3 regions of the uncultured Phascolarctobacterium sp. genome follow, and region 3 is predicted to be linked to each of the others. Evidence: riboswitches for the same ligand, from Rfam matches in the RefSeq annotation. Region 3 holds a riboswitch; each other region holds the start of a gene.
The links. A riboswitch is a leader RNA that binds a small molecule or an ion and turns the genes downstream of it on or off. The one in region 3 is predicted to bind cobalamin.
Positions count from the first base shown of each region.

Region 1: another riboswitch for cobalamin. It lies ahead of Q4G98_RS09730 (TonB-dependent siderophore receptor); the one in region 3 lies ahead of nifH (nitrogenase iron protein).
Region 2: another riboswitch for cobalamin. It lies ahead of nikB (nickel ABC transporter permease); the one in region 3 lies ahead of nifH (nitrogenase iron protein).

Region 1 is NZ_CATWDQ010000014.1:9,494-14,719, forward strand. It holds gene Q4G98_RS09725 (TonB-dependent siderophore receptor) at 1-1,700, shown strand, start outside; cobalamin riboswitch at 1,834-2,005, shown strand; gene Q4G98_RS09730 (TonB-dependent siderophore receptor) at 2,167-4,353, shown strand; gene Q4G98_RS09735 (ABC transporter substrate-binding protein) at 4,414-5,226, shown strand, end outside.
Region 2 is NZ_CATWDQ010000002.1:215,271-220,496, reverse strand. It holds gene Q4G98_RS02655 (ABC transporter ATP-binding protein) at 1-147, opposite strand, end outside; gene Q4G98_RS02650 (ABC transporter substrate-binding protein) at 172-1,713, opposite strand; partial or broken gene nikC (nickel transporter permease) at 1,808-2,642, opposite strand; gene nikB (nickel ABC transporter permease) at 2,644-3,588, opposite strand; cobalamin riboswitch at 3,729-3,854, opposite strand; gene Q4G98_RS02630 (MATE family efflux transporter) at 3,909-5,219, opposite strand.
Region 3 is NZ_CATWDQ010000001.1:12,826-18,051, forward strand. It holds gene Q4G98_RS00060 (iron ABC transporter permease) at 1-875, shown strand, start outside; gene Q4G98_RS00065 (ABC transporter ATP-binding protein) at 875-1,657, shown strand; cobalamin riboswitch at 1,660-1,838, shown strand; gene nifH (nitrogenase iron protein) at 1,973-2,788, shown strand; gene Q4G98_RS00075 (nitrogenase component 1) at 2,772-4,067, shown strand; gene Q4G98_RS00080 (nitrogenase component 1) at 4,060-5,226, shown strand, end outside.

The DNA.
Region 1 (5,226 bases), on a different contig from region 3:
GCGGCAGCGGCGTCCAGTACGAATCCTCGACTGCTGGCGGCATTATCAACCTGATCTCCAAAAAAGCAGGCGAGCAGCCGCTGTTCCGCTACAAACAAACTTTTTCCGGCAAAGGTTCCTTCGGCGAATACCTGGATCTTGGCAGCCGCTTCGGCAAAGACAAAGCCTGGGGACTGCGGATCAACACCGAGCTTTTGAACGGCGAAACCTCTGTTGATAAAACCGACATCAAAGCCAAAGGCATCTATATGAACCTTGACCACCGCGATGACAGAAGCACTACCAACTTTTTGGCCGGGTACAGGGATATTGATATTAAAAACGGTATGCGCTGGTTCAAGATCGGCCCTAACGTCAAAAATTTCCCCAGCACTATCAACGGCAGCAAAAATTACGCCTTTGACGGTATGGAAAAAGGCGCTTACGGCTACTTCATGGTTTTGAACCACGAACAAAAGCTGAATGATGACTGGAAGCTCTTCTTTAACGGCGGCCTGAACAACAATAAGCTGAATAAAAACGTCATGGGTCAAAACAGCGCTTTCACTATCAAAGACGACGCCGGCAACTATGACCTGAATTACCAGTCGTCGGCGACGCCGCAAAAAGCCTACTACGCGCAGATCGGCACCTCCGGCAAATTTGCGACTGGCGCTGTGAAGCATGAAGCCACGCTGGCGATCGACAAAGCCTGGCGCAACCGCGACGCCAGCACGCCGCTGGGCTACTCGGGCTTTGGCCAGTTGGGCACCGGCAATATTTATACCGGCGCGATCGACCAGACCGGAATGCCCGACGGCAGCTACAAAACCTATTTGAACAATAAGACCAGTATCTGGGGCATTTCCTTTGTTGACAGCCTGAAATATGAAAAATGGGGCGCCGTTTTAGGCGTGCATAAGCATCAGGGCACTTCCACCTCCTACAGCCCTACGACCGGACAGGCGACTTCCTCGGTCACGTCGGACGCTACCAGCCCCACATATGCCCTGACCTATAATCCCAACGAGAAAATTATGCTGTACGGCAGCCATTCGGAGAATTTCGACCTGGGCGCCGTTGCCGGCAGCACCTATGAAAATGCCGGCGAGATCCTGCCGCCTTCTAAAACCAAGCAAAGTGAGCTGGGCGTAAAATATTTGAACAAAGGATTTTTGACGACGCTGGCTTTGTTCGACATCAAGCAGGCCAATAATATCGCTGTCACTAATCCTGCCGGTGGCAAAGACTTCTTCCGTCAGGACGGCGAAGTCAAGCACCGCGGCATCGAGCTCAGCTTCAACGGCGCTATCGCTTCCAAATGGAACGTAATGGCCGGCATTGCCTATATGGATGCCAAATACGAAAAAACCGTCAAAGGCTCTAAAGATGGCGTACAGGAGTCCGGACAACCCAAATGGAGCGGTTCTGCGGCACTGGAATACAAGGCTGACGAAAACTTCAGCATTATCGGCCGGGCTTTGTATACTGGCAGCAGCCCTTTATATAACACTGACAGCAGCAGACATTTCTATGCGCCCTCTTATATGACTTTCGATCTGGGCGTGACCTATAAAACCAAAATCAACAGTATCCCCACCAAATTATCACTGATGTGCTATAACCTCGCTAACAAAGATTACTGGATGGTATCGCGCGGTGATCAGATCTATGCATCCACTCCCAGAACTATCTATATGTCTGCCGAGTTCGACATCTGAGCCTGCTGAAAGTTAAAAAGGCCCTTCTTTTTATACGTCTACAGAAAACTTTTGCTTGCGGGGGGGGGGCAAAGTGCTATAATACAAAACAAAAGTTAATTTTATTTATCTTTTCAAGGTATTTTATTTGCTAATTGAATATTCATAATCAGGTGCATTATTGCCTAACAGAGAAATCGGTTAAAAGCCGATGCGGTCCCGCCGCTGTAATGCCGAGCAAGCCTCAAAACGTCACTGGGAAACCGGGAAGACGAGGTAAGCGATGAAGCAGAGCCAGAAGAACTGCCTGATTACACTCCACTCCATCCTGCGAACGACAGGTCAGAGCGTCAAAAGTTATTTACGCTTTTCTGTCTTTATGTGCAGAAAAGCGTCTTTTTTTGTTCTTGATTGTTTTGACACGCGAAACTCGGACAGCTCAGTCAACACAATTACAGATAAAAAACTTAAAGGAAGTGTTTATTTGATGAATGTAAACAAAAAGTTTTTAGCAATGGCAGTATTATGTACTATTGCCAGCGTTGGCTTCGTGTTGCCTGCCAGCGCCGAAGAAACCATGACGCACGACCTCGACGAAGTGATCGTCGAAGCAGACAGGGACGCCCTGCCGGGCGGCTTGGTTCGTACTACGGCCAAGCTTGGTATCCTGGGCGACAAAAGCGTACTTGATATTCCATATTCGGAAATGAGCATGACTCAGAAAACATTAGCGTTATTTGATGATCCCAGCCAACCGCTTGCCAATGTCCTGCAGAACAATCCTTCGATACGTTCCAGCACCAGTTCACCAATGTATACCGACTTCAGTATGCGCGGTATCAATATGAACGGCAACCACATGATGCTGAACGGTATCCCCAGCTTATTTTATCAATTCACAACCCCGCCTTCGCATATCATCGACAGGATCGATATTACCTCCGGCCCCAACGCCGGTGTCAACGGCGTCAGCATGTCTAACAACGGTACCAACAGCGGCGCTACGCCTGCTCCTGGTACGATCAATATCGTTACCAAAAAAGCAACCGCCAAACCGATCACCAGCTACACGCAGACCTTTTCCGGCAGAGGTAATGCCGGCGAGTATATCGACATCGGCAGACGCTTCGGCAAAAACGGTGAATGGGGTCTGCGGGTCAACGCTGAATATATGGACGGCGGCCTTTCTTTGCCGGGTGCTGAAAAAAATGAAAAAAACCTGTTTTTCAATCTGGACCACAAAGGAGAAAAAAGCACGACCAACCTGTTTGCCGGCTATTTTGACCTGCGGGTCAACGGTGGCCAGCGCTGGTTTCAATTCAAACCAACCACTGCCTACAAAGGCGATTCCCTACCGGGAGCACCGGATTCAAAAAAGAACTATGATTTCAGCGGCACCACTAAATATGTTCACGGTTATCTAATGACCCTCAACCATGAACAAAAAATGAATGAGGACTGGTCCTGGTTTGCCAATTTCGGTCAATCCAGAAGAAGCGGCAATAAAGATAATCAGGGTTCCGCTTTAAAATTTGATGAAAACGGCAATTTTACAGGTAATCAATTCAATCAGCAAAATGAATCGGGGAAAAACGTCTACGCGCAGATCGGTATTGCCGGCAAAGTAATGACCGGTGCCGTAAAACACAATTTAGCACTCGCAGTCGACCGTTCCTGGGCCAAATACTGGAACAACAGCAAATCATACGACCCTAACGGAGGGACGATTCTTGGCAATTTATACGACGGTATTATCTTTCCTGATAACTATCAACTGGAAAATTTTGGCTCTGCCAAACCACAGTGGGAAGAAACCAACGTCGGTATCACTATTGCCGATACTCTGGAATATGGCAAAGCGTCACTCCTGCTGGCCGCTTCCCGTAAGCATGAAAACTTTGAAAACCTGACCGGAGGAAAATCTTTTACCAATAATAATACCTTGCCTACTTACGGCATCACTTATAAACCGGTTGATAATCTTGCTTTCTACGCCGGACATACCGAAAGCTTTTCCAGAGGTGCTGTTGTCAAAAACGACGATAAATACACCAATAAAAATGCTACGCTTGATCCTGTAAAAAGCAAGCAAACTGAAATCGGCATCAAATATGCAAATGCCGGCATCCTTACTACCTTCAGCTATTTTGATATTGACGAAGCCAACAGATATGATATCGATGCGCCAGGCAATAAGCTGACTACAGTGGACGACGGTAAAAACAGATACAAAGGCCTGGAATTGACTGTAAATGGTAAGCTGGCCAGCAAATGGACTGCTACAGGCGGCTTAATGTACCTTAACGCCAAGCGTGAAAACACTAAAGAAGGCTTAAAAGACGGTATGTTTGTAACCGGCGCCGCTAAATGGAGCGGAGTTCTGGGCTTAGAATATACACCTGATAAAAATTGGGGCATTGTCGGCCGCGCTGTTTGGAATGATAAGGCTTTCATTGAAGATACCGGCAGTAAGGGGAAATACGAAATCCCCTCTTATGTGACCTTCGACCTGGGAGTACACTACAAAACAAAAATCAATACTGTTCCAGTAAAGTTCAGTGCTATGTGCTATAACCTCACTGATAAAGACTACTGGATGGGCCGAGGCGGTTCATCCACCTTTGGTTTATCAATGCCCAGAACCTTTATGTTCTCCGCTCAGTTCGACCTGTAATTTTACTTTCCCAAGGAGATCATACGATCTCCTTGAGTTCGTTTTAGGAGCAATAACGCTATGTTAATCAAAAAAATCCTGTTCCTGCCGCTGATTTTCTGCCTGCTGCTATGCGCAGGCTGCAACAATGATCCGACGGACGCAGACTCTGACAGGCATACAGTTATCACCGACAGTATCGGCAGGCAGGTGAGTCTGCCCCAGACGGTTACCAAAGTCGCTGTCGCCAACCGCTACAATATGGAGATCATCAAATCCCTCGGCGTTTTAGACAGAGTAGTCGGCGTAGATTATGGCATCTACCAGGATCAGGCGGCCTACGGCGAATTTTTCAGTAAAGAACAAGTCATCGGCAAAAGCCAGAACGACCTGAATTATGAAAAAATCATTGAACTGCAGCCGCAGCTGCTGATCCTCACCGGCAACGGCGCCTGGCAGGATGCCGCTAAAAAGTTGGAACCCTTCGGCATCAGAGTCATCGTCATGGATGCTTATTACACCTCAGCGTTTGAGCATACTTATACCTTGGCCGGACAGATCTTTCAGCAGGAAGCGAAGGCAGCTGCCTTTATCAGTTATTTTCAGGATAAACTGCAGTATATCAGAACAGCTTTAAAAAATGTTCCTAAAAAAACTGTTTACTACGAATACCGTAACAGGGGTACCACTACTATTCCCGGTGATTATTTTTTTGAGATGCTGGAATATGCCCATGCCGATAATATCTTTCGTGATGCAAAAAGCACGGAGATCAATATCGAGGCCGTCGTACAGCAAAATCCAGACGCTATCGTCAAAGTCGGCGCTGCCGGTGTCGATCCCAAATATATCCCGCCTACAGCGGCTGATTTCCTGCAGCGGCATCAGGAACTC
Region 2 (5,226 bases), on a different contig from region 3:
CATGATCGCACGGATAACGGTAGTTTTGCCGCTGCCGCTTTCACCGACGATAGATAAGATCTCGCCTTTTTCCAATTCGATATTGGCACCGGCTACTGTGGCTTTACTGCCGTAGCTGATGTCCAAATCTGTAACTTTTAAAAGCATTACAGTGTCCCTTCTTCCCGCTGATTATTTCTGAGCAGGCTTAATATCCTTAGTCAGCCAGTAATAATCAGCAGGTTTGATATCTGCGTTTTGAATGGAAGTATTGCTGACCATATTAGTTTTAGGATAACCGAAATACAAGGCAGCCGCATCGTTCAGCAGGATCTGCTGCATAGCTATCATCAGCTCACGGCGTTTAGCCGGGTCGAATTCGACAGCCAGCCTGTCGCTGAGCGCATCATATTCAGGATTGCTGTAACCGGTAGAGTTTTGGGGCTGACTGCCATTGACATTAGTTTTCCAGTACCAGTTCAAATATACTTCCGGGTCGCCGCTGTTAGCAGTCAGGATATTGGAAATGCATAAATCGAACTCACCGCGCTGGCGCATCGGATCAAGCACATTATAATCAACATTTTTCATATTGACCTTGATACCGATCTTCTTCGCATCAGCCTGAGTTGCTTCCGCATACAAAGGCAGTTCGGCCCGGCCGCTGTAATACACGAAGTCGATAGCCAGCGGTTTGCCGTCCTTATCTACGATACCGTCGCCGTCTGTATCCTTCCAGCCCGCATCAGCCAGCAATTTTTTAGCGCGTTCCACATTATAGGTATTAGGATCTTTCAGCTGATCAAAACCGTAATCCAGGGAAGGCGGAACCGGCGCCTTACCGGGGATAAAAGTATCCTTCAGTAAAACTTTGTTATAGGTCTCACGATCCAAACAACTGATCAGAGCTTCGCGTACGCGAATGTCATGCAGCGGGTGCCCTTCATTCATATTGATCTGTGCCAAAACTGTACGCAGGGAAGCGATCTCGGAAATATTGAACTTGTCTTTTTTGTTAAACAGCGACAGATCACCCGCGGCAATATTGATCGCCATATCGATCTCACCGGACTGCAGCGCCATAGCACGGGTATTAGGATCGTCGATAGTAGGGATCTCGACATGTTTAAATGGCACTTCACCATCCCAATAATTGGGGTTAGCTTCCATTACCGCTTTAGCCTTGCTGTATTCCTTCACCACATACGGACCGGTGCAAATAGGCCCCTGCTTAGCATAATCACGATCTTTGACACTGGTATCGATGACTATAAAGAGCGGATCTGCCAGCATCCCCGGCAACGAAGGTACCGGCTTAGTGGTTTTGATGATCAGGTTCTGGCCGTCGGCCGAGATCTCGCTGTATTCAAAAAATGTCTTTGCACGATTGGATTTTGCAAAAACACGTTCCAACGAACTTTTTACCGCTTCGGCAGTTACCTTATTGCCATTGGAAAATTTAGCTTTATCATTGATCTTAAAAGTCCAGGTCAGCTTATCATCGCCGATTTTCCAGCTTTCCGCAATCCACGGGGTAGAGTTCATTTTATCGTCAAATTTGGCCAGACATTCGCCCAGGCCATAACGCATAACGACCCAACTGAAAAAGTTATCTGTCGGTTCCAGATTATCGGCAAAATTAGTAACGCCGAATTTCAAAGTATCCTTCGCCGCGGCAGCTTTTTTATCACCACCGCCGCAGCCGGCAGCTGCCAGTGCCAGCAGTCCGATCATTGCGGCTGCTGCTGTAAATTTAATACTTTTGTTCATAATACATCTCCCTTTCAAACTCGTTTGTATATAATAAAATTTTACCTAACCACCATCATCAGTCTTCCTGCCGCGGATCAAGCACGTCGCGCAGGCTGTCGCCCCAAAGGTTAAAAATCACAACAGTGACAAAAATAGCCAGACCCGGGAAAATCATCAGCCAGGGCGCAGTCTGCAGCTGTTGCCGGCCCTCGTTCAGCATCAGGCCCCATTCCGGCGCCGGCGGCTGCGAGCCAAAGCCCAAAAACGACAACCCGGCCAGCTCCATCATCATAGCGCCAATATCAGCCGCAGCCGTAATGACCATCAGCGGCAGGATATTCGGCACGATATGCTGCCAAAGGATGTGCGCCGGTTTACCGCCATTTACTATCGCCGCCTCCACAAAGTCACGTTTTTTGATCTTCAGCACCATGCTGCGGGCCAGCCTGGCATATTTAGTCCAGCTGACAACAGTCAGCGCAATGACCGCGTTGACCAGGCTGCCGCCCAGTATCCCTGCAATAGCTATCGCCAGGATCATACCCGGAAAAGAGATCATCATGTCGGAAATACGCATGATCACCGCATCGACCTTGCCGCCGTAATAACCGGAAATAATTCCTAAAGAAGTACCGACAAAAAATATCACCGCAACCAAAAGCAAGACTCCGCTCAAAGAATAACGGGCGCCGTACAAAATACGGCTGAACACATCGCGCCCCAGCTTGTCAGTACCAAAGATATGCTCGGCACAAGGGGACAGACAGATAAGCGTTCTTCATCGTCGCTTCCACAGGATCATAAGGCGAAAACAGCGGCGCAGCTACGGCAATCAAAAACAGCGCCAGCACCAGCAGGCTGGAAACAGCAAATTGCCTATTCATTTTTAAACCATTGATAAGATTTTCCATATTACTTGCCTGCCTTTCTTAAGCGTGGATCAAAATAATTATAGGAAATATCTACCAACAGATTGATCACCATATACATCAGCGCTATCCAAAGCACAACGCCCTGCACCAGCTGAAAATCACGATATGTGATAGCCTCGACAGCCAAACGGCCCAATCCCGGCCACTGAAAAACTATTTCGATAACAGCCGCCCCGCCTAAAAGGGAACCCAATGATAACCCCAGCAGCGTCATTAGCGGCAGCATCGCGTTCGGCAGCACCTCTTGCCAAAGGATATAGCTCTCACTCATGCCTCTGGCTCTGGCACCGACAACGTAATCCTGATGTAATTCCTCAAGAACAGTTGCCCGCACCTGCCGCGTATATTTAGCCGCCATTGCTATTCCCAGCGTCACCGCTGGTAAAATGATCGTCTCCAGGCTTACCCTGCCGCCTACTATCGGCAGCCAGCCCAGCTGTAAGCCAAAAATCCACAGCAGCATCAGGCCCATCCAAAAGTTAGGAACTGAAACACCGAAAAAAGTAAGACCTCTGACAAAATAATCAAAGCAGCTGTTACGCTTAACCGCCGAATAAATGCCCAGAGGCAGCGATACTACCAGCATAAACAGCAGCGAAGCCACAGCAAGATAGATCGTCGCCGGCAAACAATGCATCAGTTCTTCAACAACAGGCTTTTTGACCATATAGGAAAAGCCCAGGTTCCCCTGCACAGCACGCCCCAGCCAATCCAGATACTGGAAAATAAACGGTTTGTCCAAACCAAGCTCATGCCGCAGCGCTTCTATCTCCGCCTGACTGACCATAATGTCCTCATTACCGGCGATCATCTGCCGGACCGGATCACCGGGCGACAGCATCACCAAAGCAAAAGTCAAAAAGCTGATCCCTAAAAGCACCAGCAGGATCTGTCCAAGCCTGCTCCAAATCTGTTTGTTTTTCAATGCTTCCCATCTCCTCACAAAAAAATCTCCTGCAGCCATGAACCACGGATGCAGGAGATCATAAAATTTTTGCACAGCGGAATAATTATACTACTCCATCTATACAATTTTTAAGAACTAACTGCTGATCCGTCACCCGCGGATATGGCAATACCAAAGGCTGCGATCTGACTTACGCAATATGCGCTTACAGTGGCGTGACCGTGCCGGATTTACACCGGACTTCCCTGATTTAACCTTGCGGCACCTTTGATAAAATTATTAACTTATAACAATATTAACACAAAGTATATACTTAGTAAACACTTTTAAATAACTTTTTAAATCTTTTTTCTAAGTTTTTTCAATGATAAAAATAATATTAAAGATTGAGTACCAACAAATAAAAGATATGACAGCCATAAGCCATCATTGCCGTATAAAGGCACCAACAGCCGTTCCGCAGGCCAAAATACAGCCAGTGCAGCCATCATCATATTGCGTACCGGAGCTGTATAGGTAGCGCCGGTAAACATACCGTAAAGCGCCAGGCCAATACCGGCTATCAGAGGATAAAGCAGCACATAATATCTGTAAGCCCCGGCTAATGCCGCTACCTCGGAAATATCTGTAAAACACCTGATCCAGAACATACCGCTGGCGCCAAAGCCTGCCATCAGCACCACAACCAGTACGAACAGCCATTTATAAGTCATCCGCAAGGTCTGCCAGAATAAATCCCTGTTTTTCTGGCCCAGAGCCCGCCCTGAAAAAATCGCCGCGCCGTTGGCCATGCCGTCGACCAGATAGGACATGATGTCCTTCAGCTGAAACAGTACCGCATTGGCTGCCAGCACCACAGTCCCCAAAGCCGCGCCGGCAGCAGCAATGATATTATTCGCCGTCAGCAGGCAGGCTGTGCGGATCATCAGATTAGCGTTCACCGAAAGCATCTTTAACAAACTCCCTGGCTCGATAACTTTTTTATAATCAAAATGCCTATAGTCAAAATCGCCATAAACATACATCAGCCAGCAGCCAACAACAGCGCCGTATAGCTGGCTCAGAAGCGTCGCCCAGGCAACTCCCTCAATATGGAAATGCAGCCCGAAAACAAACCACATACTTAAAGCCATATTCAAAACATTACTGGAAACCTGCATAAACACCGAAGCCCGCACCCTCGTCTGCCCCATCAGCCAGCCCAGCGACACATAATTAAACAACACCAGCGGTGCGCCCCAGATCAGAATATCATAATAAGCCGTACACAGCGCCGCCACATCGGCAGCAGGTGCAACCAAAGCCAAATAAGCGGACAGGATCGGTTTCTGCAAAAGAATGCAGCCGCAGCTGACAAGCACCGCAATAAACAGCGGCCGCAGAAAAGCCAGCAGGCTTTCTTCCCTGACCCCGGAACCAAGAGCCTGAGCCGCATAACCGGAAGTACTGACCCGCAGAAAGCCAAAAAACCAGTAAATATTGTTGAAAAGGATCGCCCCCAAGGCTACAGCAGCTATATACTTGGGATCAGGCAGCTGTCCCATCACAGCAGTATTAACAGCCCCCATCAAAGGCTGCGTCATTGTCGAAAGCATAAAAGGGATCGTGAGCCCCAAATATTCCCTGTTTGTCAAAACCTCTGTCCGCACCGCTGCA
Region 3 (5,226 bases):
CGCAGATCATTAGTATTTTATCTAATCCAACCTTAGAGCCGCAAAGCCAGATCATCTGGAATATCAGAATGCCGCGGACAATAGTAGGCGCGTTAGTAGGAGTAAATCTTGCCATTGCCGGTGCCGTCTTGCAGGCTGTAATGCGTAATCCGCTGGCTGATCCGCATATTATTGGTATTTCCAGTGGCGCCGGCCTTGCAGGTGTTACGATCATGATCCTGTTTCCCACACTGGAATATCTGATTACGCCGGCGGCGTTTATCGGCGCTATGCTTGCAGCTGTCTGCATTTACATTTTGGCCTGGAAAAATGGTATCAAGCCCGTGCGGATCATTTTAGCAGGCGTAGCCGTATCTGCCTTTTTAAGTGCCGGTATTTCCGGCCTGATGATTTTTTACAGTGACCGCGTACATGGCGCTTTGATGTGGATGGTTGGCGGCCTGGCCGCCCGCAGCTGGCCGCATGTCAGTATCATTTTGCCATACGCCATTGTAGGTGTGCTGCTGGCCTTTATTGGCGCCGCTTATCTTAACATTCTGCAGCTTGGCGACGAAATGGCGCGTGGATTAGGAGTTAATGTAGAAGTTACACGTATTGCTATGACTGCCGTTGCAGCCTTACTGGCGGCCAGCGCCGTCAGCGTTGTGGGTCTCTTGGGGTTTGTAGGGTTGATCGTGCCGCACGCGGCCCGGCTGATAATTGGTTCAGACTACCGCTATTTGATGCCTGCTTCAGGGCTTTTAGGAATTGCCGTTGTAACTCTCAGTGATACTTTTGCACGTGTTGTTTTTGCGCCTGTCGAACTGCCTGTCGGTATCATTATGGCTTTCATTGGCGCGCCCTTCTTTCTGTTTCTGTTAAGGAGAGAGATCTGATGAGTATTTTGCAGGCAAATGAGATCACGATTCGTATTATTGATAAAACTATCATCCATGATCTAAACCTTTCCGTACCGGAAGGGAAAGTAACTGCGATCATAGGCCCTAACGGCTGTGGCAAAAGTACTACATTAAAGGCTTTGGCCCGTATTTGGCTGTGCTATAAAGGCAATGTGACCTTTAATGGCGAAGACATAAAAAAATTCAGCCATCGGGAATTTGCGCAAAAACTGGCGATTTTAACGCAGGCGCCGCAATCACCGGCAGATCTGACTGTTAAAGACCTGGTAGAGATGGGGCGCTTTCCGCATCGCAGCTGGTTTGGCCGCAAAAGCGTGGAAGACGATGCCCATGTTGAGTGGGCTTTAGGCCAGACGAATATGCTGGGAATGCAGCACCGCCTGCTCAGCACCTTATCTGGCGGCGAGCGGCAAAGGGCCTGGATCGCTATGGCTTTAGCCCAAAGGCCGCAAGTACTCTTGCTTGATGAACCTACGACCTATTTGGATATCTGCCATCAGCTGGAAGTCATGCAGCTTTTGGCAAAACTCAACCGTGAATTGCAGTTGACAGTAGTTATGGTCATCCACGACATCAATCATGCTGTGCAGTATTCCGATCATATTGCTGTAATCAAAGAAGGCCGTCTGGTAACGGAAGGAGAGCCGCAGAAAATCGTCACAGCACAGCTGCTGAAAGATGTTTTCAAAGTTAAAGCTGATGAATTTGTCTGCAGTAACGGTATGCCGGCACTGCTTCCGGTAGACCTGGTAAAATAAAATTTAATATTGTTTGATCTGGTGCGCTTGCTGCGCATAATAGATAAATCGGTGTAAGTCCGATACGATCCCGTCGCTGTAATGATGAGCAACCCTCGAAATACCACTGGGCGAAAGCCTGGGAAGGTGAGGCGAGCAATGAATCAGAGTCAGAAGAACTGCCAGATCATAGTACGTCCCCACGAGAGATGGGAAAGCGTCGATAAAATATTCGGTATTCATACTAATATTTATTTTTTAGAACAGCTTTCCCAAAGGGGTGAGTCTGTTCTTTTTTTCTTTTAAAATTTATAGATAGTATGGAGGTAATGGATGATGAAAAAAATTGCTTTTTATGGTAAAGGCGGTATTGGTAAATCCACTACGGCTGCTAATGTATCGGCTGCATTCAGCGAAATGGGGCAAAAGGTTTGTCAGATAGGCTGCGATCCCAAAAATGATTCTACCAGACTGCTTTTGGGACAAATCTGCCGTCAAACAGTTTTGGATCTGGTCCGTGATTCTGAAGATGATATCCAGGCAGAACAGATAGTACATACAGGTTTTAACGGCATCAAATGTGTTGAAGCAGGAGGTCCGGAACCTGGAGTTGGCTGTGCTGGGCGTGGTATTATCGTCGCCTTGGAAAAATTGAAAGAACTTGAGGTTTTAGATGATGAAGATCTCGTTTTGTATGATGTCTTGGGAGATGTTGTTTGTGGCGGATTTGCCGTACCGATCAGAGAAGGTTATGCAACAGATATTTATATAGTTTCTTCCGGCGAGCTGATGGCGCTTTATGCGGCGAATAATATTGCTAAAGGTGTTAAAAGATTTGCGGCCAGAGGCGAGGTAAGACTTGGCGGCATTATCGGTAATAGCCGGAATACGCCTAATGAACATGCGTTGCTGACAGAATTTGCCAGAAGATTAAATACAAAATTGATTGCCTTTATTCCCCGCAATGTGATCGTAAACAAAGCCGAAAATAACCGGCAGACGGTCATAGAATATGCACCGGAGTGTGAACAGGCTCAGGTTTACAGAACATTGGCGCAGGATATTTGGGGAAATCAAGAATTATCAGTACCGACACCTTTGACGTTTGAAGAACTGGAGGATTTAGTAGCAGGTTATGGCAATCAAGACTAAAAGAATGCTGTCTAAAACTAAAAGCTGCAGCTGCAGTATGCCCGGTGTTTGGCGTGCGGCTGCCTATTGCAGCGGCGCTGCTGTTATTTTTCATAGCCCGCGGGCCTGTGCCCATGTGGCGCGCAGCATGGACATTAATGCACAGTATCGTGCTTTGGCAAATGGCTCTGCTGAAAATTTAAAGTCTATTCCCGTCGTATCAAGCCTGCTTCAGGAAAAACATTCTATTTTTGGCGGTGCGGAACGCTTACGTGCCTGCATAGATGACGTTATCAAGACTTATCAGCCGCAGTGCCTGATCATTGCCAATTCCTGTGTCGCCGGTGTTATTGGCGATGATGTTGAAGCAGTTGGCAGGGAAAGTGAAATAAAATACGGTATTCCGGTACTTACAGTTCCCTGTTATGGTTTTCTGGATGGCGAATATTATCAGGGTTATTTTGCTGTGGCCGAGCAGCTTGCTGCAAGATTTTTACAAAAACAGCCTAAAATAGCTGATACAGCTTTGCTGATAGGTGATAACGGCGGTCCTTGGGGGCACTATGCCCTGGAGGTAAAACGTTTGCTGGCCTATTTTGGCATTCAGGTTATTGGACAATTTCCTGGATACGTGCCTATAAAGGAGTTGCCGCAAATTACGGCGGCGTCTTTCAGCGTTATTCTGGGTGGGCGAGGGCAGACATATACTGGTCTGACCAAAATAGCACAGCTTTTAGAGGAAGATTACGATGTCCCGTATCTGCAGGAGGGTTATCCGGTAGGCTGGGATAATACGGTAAGCTGGCTGAGAAGTTTAGGCGTTTTTTTGCATAAAGAAGCTTTGGCAGAGGAAGCTGTAGCACAGGAAAGAGCTAAACTGGTTGCTTATGCTGATAAAGTAAAGAACATAACGCAGGGTAAGCGCTGCGTAGTTTGTATTGGCAGGATGCTGATGTATTTCCATCCCGGCGGAGTATTGGAAACGCTGCGCAGATTGGAAATGCAGGTAGAGGCAATTGTTTTATTTGATAATTATAATGCAAGGGAAAGAAAAAAGATGGTCGATGCTATAACGGCTCAATGCCAGGCTCCGATCATTAATCAGGCCGAAGGGCAGAATTTATTAGATACAGCCGATTTGGTTTTGACGACTCACGAAATAACCAATAATCAGGAACTAAGGCAGATATTTTTGCCCATGCTGCCGCTTGTAGGAACAAGCGGAGAAATAGAATTTATGGATTGCATTTATAAAACCTTATGTCGCCGCGGTGAAAAAGGAGGTATCGTTTATGTCTGAAACAGTTGAATGGGGCAATGTTTGCAGCAGAGTAGATACCTGTGCCTTGACCGGCGCCGCAGCATTTTTTACTGGGATCAAAGATGCCGAAGTTCTGGTCAATGGGCCGCTGTGGTGTTATTTCTATGCACTGCGGCATCTTGAAAAATCTAACTGCAGGCTGGGTGAACGCTTTCATGGTTCGCAGCCGGACAATAACGCAGTTGTTTATGGAACAGAAGAATGTTTGACAGAAGCTTTGGAATATATCAGAAATAACAGGAACCCATCGATTCTATTGATCGAAAACAGCTGTAGTGTCAGCTTGATTGGTGATGATATTGAAGGTATTGCGGCTAAATCCAGGCTGCCATTTCATGTAGTAGGCCTTGACAGCGGTGGATTGAATGGTGGCTTTGCAGAAGGCTACAGTAAAGCAAGTCTCAGATTGTGGCAATATTTAGACTTGCCGGATATTAAAATAAAGTGTCGTTCAGGCGTCAATTTATTAGGATGTACGACGGCTTATTTTAACGGAAAAAATGATCTTGATGAAATCAAAAGAATTCTGGAGATTGCAAATTACAGAGTTATTGCAACGCCGGGAGCAGGCGGCGAACTTGAAGTACTGCAAAAAGTTCCTGCAGCGCAGTTAAATATAGTGATCAATGAAGAGCTGGGTTTAGAGACTGCTAAATATCTTAAGGAGCGGTACGGAACGCCATATGTCGTAGTGGGAATACCTTACGGATTGAAAGGGACAATGCGCTGGCTGGAAAAAATAGCAGAAGCATTACCAGCTGATCTGGAAAATATCAGGGAAGAGTGTGAAAAAACGCAAATCGAATTGCTGACTGCCGTAAATGAAGCCCGCTGCACATGGGGAGAACTGTGGTTCGATAAAATTATTGTTGCCGCGCCTGGAACTACAGCTATCTGTATTGCCCAAGCCTTACGTGAAGAATGGGCAGATACTGAAAAACTGATCGTGATCTGTCAAAATAGGGTCAAAAAATTACCTGCGCCTGCAGAGGCTGATGAAATTTTACTGGCCGAAAAAGACAGCAAAAAATTTGAACAGCTGCTTCAGCAGGCAGATAATACGCTTATTCTGGGCAGCAGCAGTGAAAGTTCTGTTTTGCTGCGTGAGGGGAAAAGATTTTGGTGCTGCAATATTGCT